4 regions of the Bacillus sp. MUM 13 genome follow, and region 3 is predicted to be linked to each of the others. Evidence: riboswitches for the same ligand, from Rfam matches in the RefSeq annotation. Region 3 holds a riboswitch; each other region holds the start of a gene.

Evidence for each region. Region 3 has a riboswitch for S-adenosylmethionine ahead of BIV59_RS13610 (alpha/beta hydrolase). Riboswitches for the same ligand answer to the same signal wherever they lie in the genome.
Region 1: linked by a shared signal. The riboswitch ahead of BIV59_RS16090 (methionine biosynthesis PLP-dependent protein) and the one ahead of BIV59_RS13610 (alpha/beta hydrolase) in region 3 are both predicted to bind S-adenosylmethionine.
Region 2: linked by a shared signal. The riboswitch ahead of BIV59_RS09775 (methionine ABC transporter ATP-binding protein) and the one ahead of BIV59_RS13610 (alpha/beta hydrolase) in region 3 are both predicted to bind S-adenosylmethionine.
Region 4: linked by a shared signal. The riboswitch ahead of BIV59_RS19340 (phosphoadenylyl-sulfate reductase) and the one ahead of BIV59_RS13610 (alpha/beta hydrolase) in region 3 are both predicted to bind S-adenosylmethionine.

Annotation. Positions count from the first base shown of each region.
Region 1 is NZ_MLYQ01000067.1:4,456-6,657, forward strand. It holds gene BIV59_RS16090 (methionine biosynthesis PLP-dependent protein) at 1-1,111, opposite strand, end outside; gene metC (cystathionine beta-lyase) at 1-2, opposite strand, end outside; SAM riboswitch class I at 1,194-1,308, opposite strand; gene BIV59_RS16095 (glycerate kinase family protein) at 1,489-2,202, shown strand, end outside.
Region 2 is NZ_MLYQ01000031.1:17,489-19,690, forward strand. It holds gene BIV59_RS09775 (methionine ABC transporter ATP-binding protein) at 1-1,022, opposite strand, end outside; SAM riboswitch class I at 1,206-1,317, opposite strand; gene BIV59_RS09780 (O-acetylhomoserine aminocarboxypropyltransferase/cysteine synthase family protein) at 1,510-2,202, opposite strand, start outside.
Region 3 is NZ_MLYQ01000047.1:37,930-40,131, reverse strand. It holds gene BIV59_RS13615 (CsbD family protein) at 48-212, opposite strand; gene BIV59_RS13610 (alpha/beta hydrolase) at 276-1,031, opposite strand; SAM riboswitch class I at 1,098-1,198, opposite strand; SAM riboswitch class I at 1,443-1,560, shown strand; gene BIV59_RS13605 (methionine ABC transporter ATP-binding protein) at 1,721-2,202, shown strand, end outside.
Region 4 is NZ_MLYQ01000100.1:26,870-29,071, forward strand. It holds gene BIV59_RS19335 (DUF2515 family protein) at 1-398, opposite strand, end outside; SAM riboswitch class I at 610-716, shown strand; gene BIV59_RS19340 (phosphoadenylyl-sulfate reductase) at 898-1,617, shown strand; gene sat (sulfate adenylyltransferase) at 1,677-2,202, shown strand, end outside.

The DNA.
Region 1 (2,202 bases), on a different contig from region 3:
ATAATAGGGCCTCCTGTTTTACATAATTTAAAGAATAATTCAAATCACTTATTAAATCGCCGGGATCTTCAATTCCTACTGAAAAACGCAATAACCTATTACAAACCCCATTCGCTGTTCTGATTTCTTCTGGAATGTCTGCATGGGTTTGTGTTGCAGGATACGTTATAAAGCTCTCAACTCCGCCGAGACTCTCTGCAAAAGAGATAAGGGAAAGTCCTTTTAAGAAAGGATTGATCCATGACTCATCATTTAACCTGAAAGAAAGCATACCGCCTCTGCCGGGATAAAGGACCTCTGAAACGGACTCGTGATTGGACAGGTATTCAGCAAGGATTTTTGCATTGGATTCATGGCGGGCCATCCGAAGAGAAAGTGTTTTCATGCCTCTCATTAAAAGCCATGAATCAAATGGGCTCAGCACAGCTCCTGCCCCATTATGGTGAAGGGCGAGAGAAGTGCAAAGATCTCTCCCTTTAGCAACGATAAGCCCTGCCAGCACGTCGTTGTGTCCGCCAAGATATTTTGTAGCGCTATGGATGACGATATGAGCTCCAAGCGGGATAGGTTTTTGGATCAGCGGTGTATAAAAGGTATTGTCGACGATTAAAAGCAAACCGTGCTGTTCCGCCAGCTGGCCGATAGCTTCGATATCCGCTGTTTCCATTAGAGGATTAGTGGGGGATTCTATAAAAATGGCTTTAGTCTTTGGTGTAATGGAATGTTCAATGCTCTGCAGACAGCTTGTATCTCTGTATTTACAGACTAACCCCCATTTCTTGAACCCCTGTTCCAATAATCGATATGTTCCTCCGTATAAATCCTTGGATAAAATCCACTCATCCCCGGATTGGAATAACGACAATACCGTCAATATTGCTGCCATGCCTGAGCTGCATGCAAAGCCCTGATCGCCGCCTTCAAGATCTGCTATGGTTTTTTCGAGGATCTGCCTCGTGGGATTTCCGGTACGGGAATAATCGAATCCTGTGGACTGCCCAATGCCTTCATGGCGGTAAGCTGTTGAAAGGTAAATGGGAGCATTCACAGTTCCTGTCTCTTTTTCGCTTCGATTTCCGATTTGTGCCAGATATGTGTCAATATTGTACATAGGTTCACCACTCCTTAAGCTGAATAAAATAAAAAAGCCTTCTTAAAGAAGAAGACTTTTAACAGTACATTGGAAGCCATTCTTCTTATCTTTCAAGTTATTAAAACTTGATGGAGTTAGCACCTTTTCATTGTTCTGGGCAATGAAGGTTGCTGAGGCGTCAACGGGCCAATTCCCTAAACCTCTCTTGATAAGAAATAAATTCTAATTATTCTATTAGTTTAGAATTTACTACACAAATAGGGTAATGTCAACTAATATAAATATATCTTCCCTGCAATAGAGTGAAGCAAATTCAGGAATTTATGAGGCATCACTTTAAGTTCAAAGTGTTTAATAAAAAGATATAGATAGAAAGATCGAAAGGAGGGCTTTTATTGAAAATTGTCATTGCCCCTGATTCATTCAAGGAAAGCATGACTGCAATGCAGGCGGCAGACTCTATAGAAAAGGGGTTCCGCCGCATCTTTAAATCTGCTGAAATTATTAAGGTCCCATTAGCAGATGGCGGGGAAGGGACGGTACAGGCACTTATAAATGCAACAGGAGGGAACATTATTGAAAAAGAAGTCACCGGGCCGCTAGGTGAAAGGGTGAATGCCAAATTCGGGATTTTCGGAAATGGAGAAAAAGCAGTAATCGAGATGGCTGCAGCTTCAGGCATCCATCTTGTTCCTTATGAAAAAAGAAACCCGCTGTATACGACCACCAGAGGTACTGGTGAATTGATACTGGCTGCCCTGGACGCGGGAGCAAAGCATATCATTCTTGGCATTGGCGGAAGTGCCACTAATGATGGAGGGGCAGGGATGGCAAAAGCGCTAGGAATAAAGCTTATGGATGAGAGCGGCAGGGAAATTGGAGACGGGGGTGGAGCTCTCGGAAAGCTTTGCTCCATTGATTTAAGCGATGCAGATCCAAGATTGCGGCATATCAGGGTGGAAGCAGCATGTGATGTAGACATCCCCTTAACCGGAGAAAAAGGTGCTTCAGCAATTTTCGGGCCACAAAAAGGGGCAGATCGGGAAATGGTTGTTCTTCTTGATAATAATCTCGAAAGATATGCGGCGGTCATTGAAAAGGAGCTTGGA
Region 2 (2,202 bases), on a different contig from region 3:
ATCACCTCCACGCCTACCTGCTGCTCATTTAAATACGTGATCGCACGGGTGATTTCATCGCTTTTTCCATCAACATGTATGAACAGAGTGCCATAAGGGCCATTTTGCGTATGCGATATTTTCCCCTGGAGGATATTAACATCGATATTGAAGTTTCGGATTAGCCCGGTAATGAGCGGACTTTCTGTACTTTCTCCTATAAATGTTAACTGTATGACCTTGCCCTTTGGATAGCGGACTCCAATATGATCCAATACGGGTTTTGTTTCCTCTGGTTCTGTGACCTGCTGGACAAAACGTTTGGTAATCTGCGCAGTCGGATTTCGGAAAACCTCCAAAACACGTCCCTGCTCCACAACCCTGCCGCCTTCCATGACAGCAACACGATGGCAGATTTTGCGGATGACATGCATTTCATGCGTAATCAAAACAATGGTAAGACCCAGCCTTTTATTGATATCAACGAGCAATTCCAGGATGGAATCAGTAGTCTGGGGATCAAGTGCTGAAGTCGCTTCATCACACAAGAGCACCTTGGGATTGTTGGCAAGCGCCCTTGCAATGCCGACACGCTGCTTTTGTCCGCCGCTTAGCTGCGAGGGATATGCACGCTCTCTCCCTTCTAGGCCGACCAGATTAATAAGCTCGCTGACCCTTTCTTTTCTCTTATTTGCCGGGACGCCTGCAATTTCCAGGGGAAAGGAGATATTCTCTTCGACAGTCCTGGACCATAATAGATTAAAGTGCTGGAAAATCATGCTTATTTCTTGTCTTGCGCTTCGAAGCTCCGCGCCCTTTATTCGGGAAATCTCTCTGCCTGCTACAAGAACCGAGCCTTCAGTCGGCCTTTCAAGACCGTTCAGCATCCGGATCAGCGTACTTTTCCCGGCACCGCTATAGCCGATAATCCCAAAAATTTCTCCTTTGTCAATTGAGATATCTACAGAATCAACAGCTTTTATAGGTTCGCCTTTCGCAAGGCTGGATTTAAATAGCTTACTTACTTTCGATACCGTTATCATTGAATCCACCTCTTATCCGTATAAGCCTATGAACATAGTAAACTTTTGCTAAATCATGTATCCATCTACAATATATCATTGCGCATTATCTGTTCTTCATGCATGGCGCAAGGCCAATATCAGTGCCTTAAACAGAAAAAGCCTTTCTGCATGAGCAGAAAGGCAAGATAAGCTAAGGCCTTTCTCTCATCTCTAAAAGCTTTATCAGCTTTTTGTGAATTGGCACCTTTTCAAGGAAATCCTTGCCGGTTGCCGGGTTTCATAGGGCACATCCCTCCACCTCTCTCGATAAGAGCAACAGATATATGTAATTGACGGTTCACATCAATTATGTTCATTTTTAATTACGAAAGTGATCGTAACATACAGAAAGAAAAAGTGTCAATGCATAACGTTTAAAAGTTAGTAAAAATTTTAAATCCTTTGATAAACAATTTTTCGTGAATCAGTGAAGAAAGAGAATGCATGTGCACCCTCTCTTTCCGAATTATAAAGATTTTACAGCCAAGGACGCCAGGCCAGTTGCCTGTTCAATCGCCTGTTCAAGGTCTTCAATCAAATCGTCTGCATTTTCAATGCCGATTGATAGCCTTACTAAATCCTCGCTTACGCCAGATTGAATCAGTTCATCTTTATTTAACTGCTGATGGGTTGTGCTGGCAGGATGGATGATTAAGCTTTTTGCGTCTCCAACATTTGCTACATGTGACCATAGCTGTATGGAGTTAATCAGCTTGGCTCCTGCTTCTCTGCCGCCTTCAATCCCAAAAATGACAATGGCCCCTGCTCCTCTTGGAAGGTATTTATCTGCCAGTTTCCTATCAGGGTGATCTTTATGCCCTGGGTGTGACACCCAAGTTACGGCCGGATGGTTTTCTAAATAATCAATGATTTTCCCGGTATTGGATATGTGCTCTTTCATCCTTACATGCAGGGTCTCAAGCCCAAGAGTGAATTGAAAGGCGCTTTGGGGACTGAGCGAAGGCCCCAGATCCCTTAGTAACTGGACACGTGCTTTGGTAATAAAAGCAGCCGGGCCCGCTGCATCACTGTATACGATATTTCCATAGCTTGGATCAGGCTCCGTGAACCCCGGAAAATCTGGGGAATTCCAGTCGAATTTCCCGCCATCCACGATGATGCCCCCTAGTACAGTTCCGTTGCCAAGAAGCCATTTGGT
Region 3 (2,202 bases):
TAAGGAAGCTGCAGGTTTTCTGCAGCTTCCTAGTGTATGGTTTAGTATTAATCTTTTAGTTTGCCAATTCCTTCTTGAATTTCGCCTTTTAACTTATCTTTCTTGCCTTCGCCCTGCATTCTTTTATCATCGCTGGCATTGCCCATTTGGTCCTTGGCTTCACCTTTGACTTTATTTACAGCACCTTTGACTTTATCAGATAAACCGCTCATCTTTATCTTCCTCCTTCATTGGTTTACTTGTTATTTACCCGCAGAGGAGTCTGTTAAACAATATTATGATGCCATTTCTTTCTTGGAATGTTCTTCAATAAAGCGAAGCGTATTTTTGATAATGTGTTCCTTATCATAATCAAGGGAGGCCACATGGTATGACTGTTTAAGGGCGATGAGTTCTTTTTCAGGCGAAGCGGCCTGATCATAAAGATAAAATGAACATTCTGCCGGAACCACATGGTCTTCAACCGAATAAAACAGAAGCAGGGGACAGGTTGTTTTTTTAACATTTTCACTAGTCTTATCCATAAGTGACAGCAGCTGCTTAATTGAGTGCAGCGGCACTTCTGGATAGGTGATTTCTTTTGCCGATGGATCCTTGATATCTGGTGAGCCATCCGGGATGAAAAGGGGGGATTGGACTTTTCGGTATTGCTCATATTGCGGCACCTTTAAAGCTGCATTAACTGTAATGACGCCATCACAGTTTGTCTTCGAAGCCAAATCAATGGCCAAAGCCCCGCCCATAGACTGCCCCAGGATATAAACCCTGCTGCAGGTTTGCTGAAGAACGCAGTAGGCGTCTTCCAGGTTTTGAATCCAATCTTGATAAGAACAGACTTTCAGGTCGCTCGCAGCTGATCCGTGCCCTTTTAAACGGGGTGCATAAACCGTATATCCCTTCTCGGCAAACTGGCTCCCTAAATATTCAACACTCTGAGGAGTCCCGTTAAAGCCGTGGCAAATTAAAATTCCTGTAGAATTGCCGGGATAGAAAAAGGATTCAGCACCAGGAATAACAGGGGATAATGACATGAGAAAAACTCCTTTCTAATATAAAAAACTTTCCTTGCCCGGCTGCAAAGAAAGTTTTTTAGACAAATCTTATCAGCCAAAGCAAATATGCTTTGCTGGTAGGAGCACCTTTCATGAGGCTGCTGTGAAGTCATTGAGCCAGATCTCTCGTTCACTCGTGATAATGGTATATGAAGTTTATAATTAACTATTCTTATTAATTTACTTGGTTTTATAATAACACGATATGATTTTTTTCGTCAACCGTTCCCTCTTTTATCTGTAAAATCTTGTTCTGAATTCTTTTTGTAGACATAAAATAGAAGGACCAGCCGGAAATTTTTATTGGGAATTTTAAAAAAATATTGACTTATCCCTTAAGCCCGCCTAATATTGTAGTTACAAATTAAAAAACAATTGAATAAATGCTATTACTTATCCAGAGAGGTGGAGGGACTGGCCCTGCGAAACCTCGGCAACGGGTTTGCTTCTTATTGCAAATACCGTGCTAATTCCTGCAAATCGATACAATCGGTTTGAAAGATAAGAAGTAGATCGGCTTATACATATAAACCCTTCTTCTTATCTGTCATGGATAAAAGAAGGGTTTTTTCGTTTCCGGAAGATTGGAGAAAGGGGCGGCTTATATGTATATTTCTGATTAAACTTATAAGGATAATTGGTTAATAGCGCCGTAGGAGGAATTAGAATTGATTGAAATCAGAAATGTTTCAAAGGTTTATCAGGGAAAAACCCCTATTCATGCACTAAATAATATTTCTTTGACAATAGATAAGGGAAATATTTTTGGAATCATAGGATTTTCAGGAGCAGGAAAAAGCACGTTAATAAGATGTCTTAATCGGTTAGAGGAACCGACAGAAGGAACAATCAGCATTGATGGATTGGACTTGATGTCATTGAATGAAAGTGAACTTAGGAAAACACGCAGGGAAATTGGGATGATTTTTCAGCATTTTAATCTGCTTTCTGCTAAAACCGTTTTTGACAATATTGCAATGCCGCTATATCTGCAGGGAAAAAAGAAGCGGGATGTTCAAAAAAAGGTGCTGGATCTCATTGAATTTGTTGGACTAAGCGGAAAGGAAAATGTTTATCCGGGCCACCTGTCTGGCGGACAAAAACAGCGTGTCGGAATCGCGAGGGCCCTTGTGACAGATCCCCAAATCCT
Region 4 (2,202 bases), on a different contig from region 3:
TAGGCATCTGAAAAGATGGCTGCATTTGCATGCTCTAAAAAGCGGAAGAATATTTGCTGATCATCCTTGCCGAAAAGATGGTTCATGCTCTCCCCTTTTAAATCTGTCATATGATATCCGCCGTTTCTGGATACCAAATGGGCAAGCAGGGACCAATGGAGTTCCGGATTTTTTTCATAGCAATCAAGATAAGCGTTCGTTCGGGTCAGGTTATTCCGATTCGCTTGTTTGGTTTCTTCCCGTACCTTGCTTACAATTGCTGTTTCGTGAGGCAGGAGGCCTTTATCGATTTCTGCAGGAAAAGCCAATTCTTTTTTTATAAGAGTGTTTAACACAGTGAATGTCTGGGGGTTCAGCAGGTTTTTTGAGGCTTCATTTTTTTTCTGGGCTGAAGCCATGATATAATTCAAAAGTGTCTTTATCGGAAAAATATAAATTCCCCCTTAAAATTAACGCATGATGCAATATATGTGAAATGCAAAATGAAAGGTCCAAAATGGCGTCCGTCGGCATAGTAATATTTTTAAGAGATGATAATTAATATCCAAGTAAATAAATAAGATAACTTATTGACATATTTTCCTGTTGTGTTATTATTCTTAATAATCAAACTTATCTAGAGAGACTGAGGGAATTGGCCCGATGATGTCCGGCAACCTGCATAGCATGCAAGGTGCTAACTCCAACAAAATGTGATGCATTTTGGGAGATAAGGTATATGTTTATATGACATTGCCAAAATCTTTCCAAAGCGGAAGATTTTTTTTTATAAAAATCTCTGCTCACAAATGAATAAAAATAGCTGACTAGACAACTAGAGGCGGTATTAGCGGGTTTTTGTTAATGCTGCCTTTTTTTATTCAAAAATCAGGAATGAACAATAAAAGGAGGCTGTTTATGGGCAATAGTATATTGGTGTATCAGAATTTTGATGAACATGCCCCTGTTGATTTTCCAGCAGGCAGCGAAACGAAAGGAGCTCTTGAAGTTTTAGATTGGGCCTATAAAACCTATGCTGATGAATTGGTATATGCCTGCAGTTTCGGAATAGAAGGTATTGTTATGATCGATTTGATTTCAAAGATAACGGATAGGGCAAAAATTGTTTTCTTAGATACCGGCCTGCATTTCAAGGAAACGTATCAATTAATTGAAAGGGTAAGTGAAAGGTACCCGAATCTGCAGATTGAAATGAAGAAGCCTGAACTGACGCTTGCAGAACAGGCAGAACAATATGGACCTGAATTATGGAAAAGGGAGCCTGATAAATGCTGCGAACTCAGAAAAATCATTCCCTTGAATGAAGTCCTTTCTATGCCGCTTGCCTGGATTTCTGGTCTGAGGCGGGAACAATCCCCATCCAGAGGTAATACCGAGTACTTTAATAAAGACAATAAGTTCAAATCTGTTAAGATTTGTCCGCTTATTCATTGGACATGGAAGGATGTTTGGCGGTATGCCCATAAAAATGATCTGCAATATAACATTTTGCATGATAAAGGCTATCCAAGCATTGGCTGTGAAACGTGTACGGCCGCTGCTGTGAATGAAGATGACCTGAGGTCAGGAAGATGGTCAGCTACCGGGAAAACGGAGTGCGGGCTTCATACTTCATAAAAAAAATTAAAAAAGAGCCACAAAAATAGAACACAAGAAAACATGGGAGGCCAGAAAACGTGACACTAAGCAAACCGCATGGAGGAACACTTATCAATAAGTGGAATCCCCATTATGAGACAGCACATATAAAAAAAGAAATAGAGCTTGATGCTATTTCATTAAGTGATCTTGAATTGATTGGAACCGGGGGCTTCAGCCCGATTGAGGGATTTTTGGCACAAAAGGATTATGATTCCGTGGTTGAAAATATGCGGCTTTTGAGTGGAGCGGTATGGAGCATTCCTATTACTCTTCCCGCCTCCAGGGAAGCAGCACAAAGCCTGTCAATAGGTGAAGAAGCAAGGCTGGTCCATGATGGCATCACGTACGGAACCATAATTATCGCTGATATTTATGAACCTGATAAAAGCAAAGAAGCAAGCAGTGTCTATGGAACTGGGAGCATCGAACACCCGGGGGTACAAAAGCTTTACAGCAGGGGGGACATGTATATAGGCGGAGAAATAAAGCTGACTAAAAGAGTCGAGAGGAAGGGCTTCAGGAATTTTTACAGAGATCCGGAAGAAACCAGAAAAATTTTTT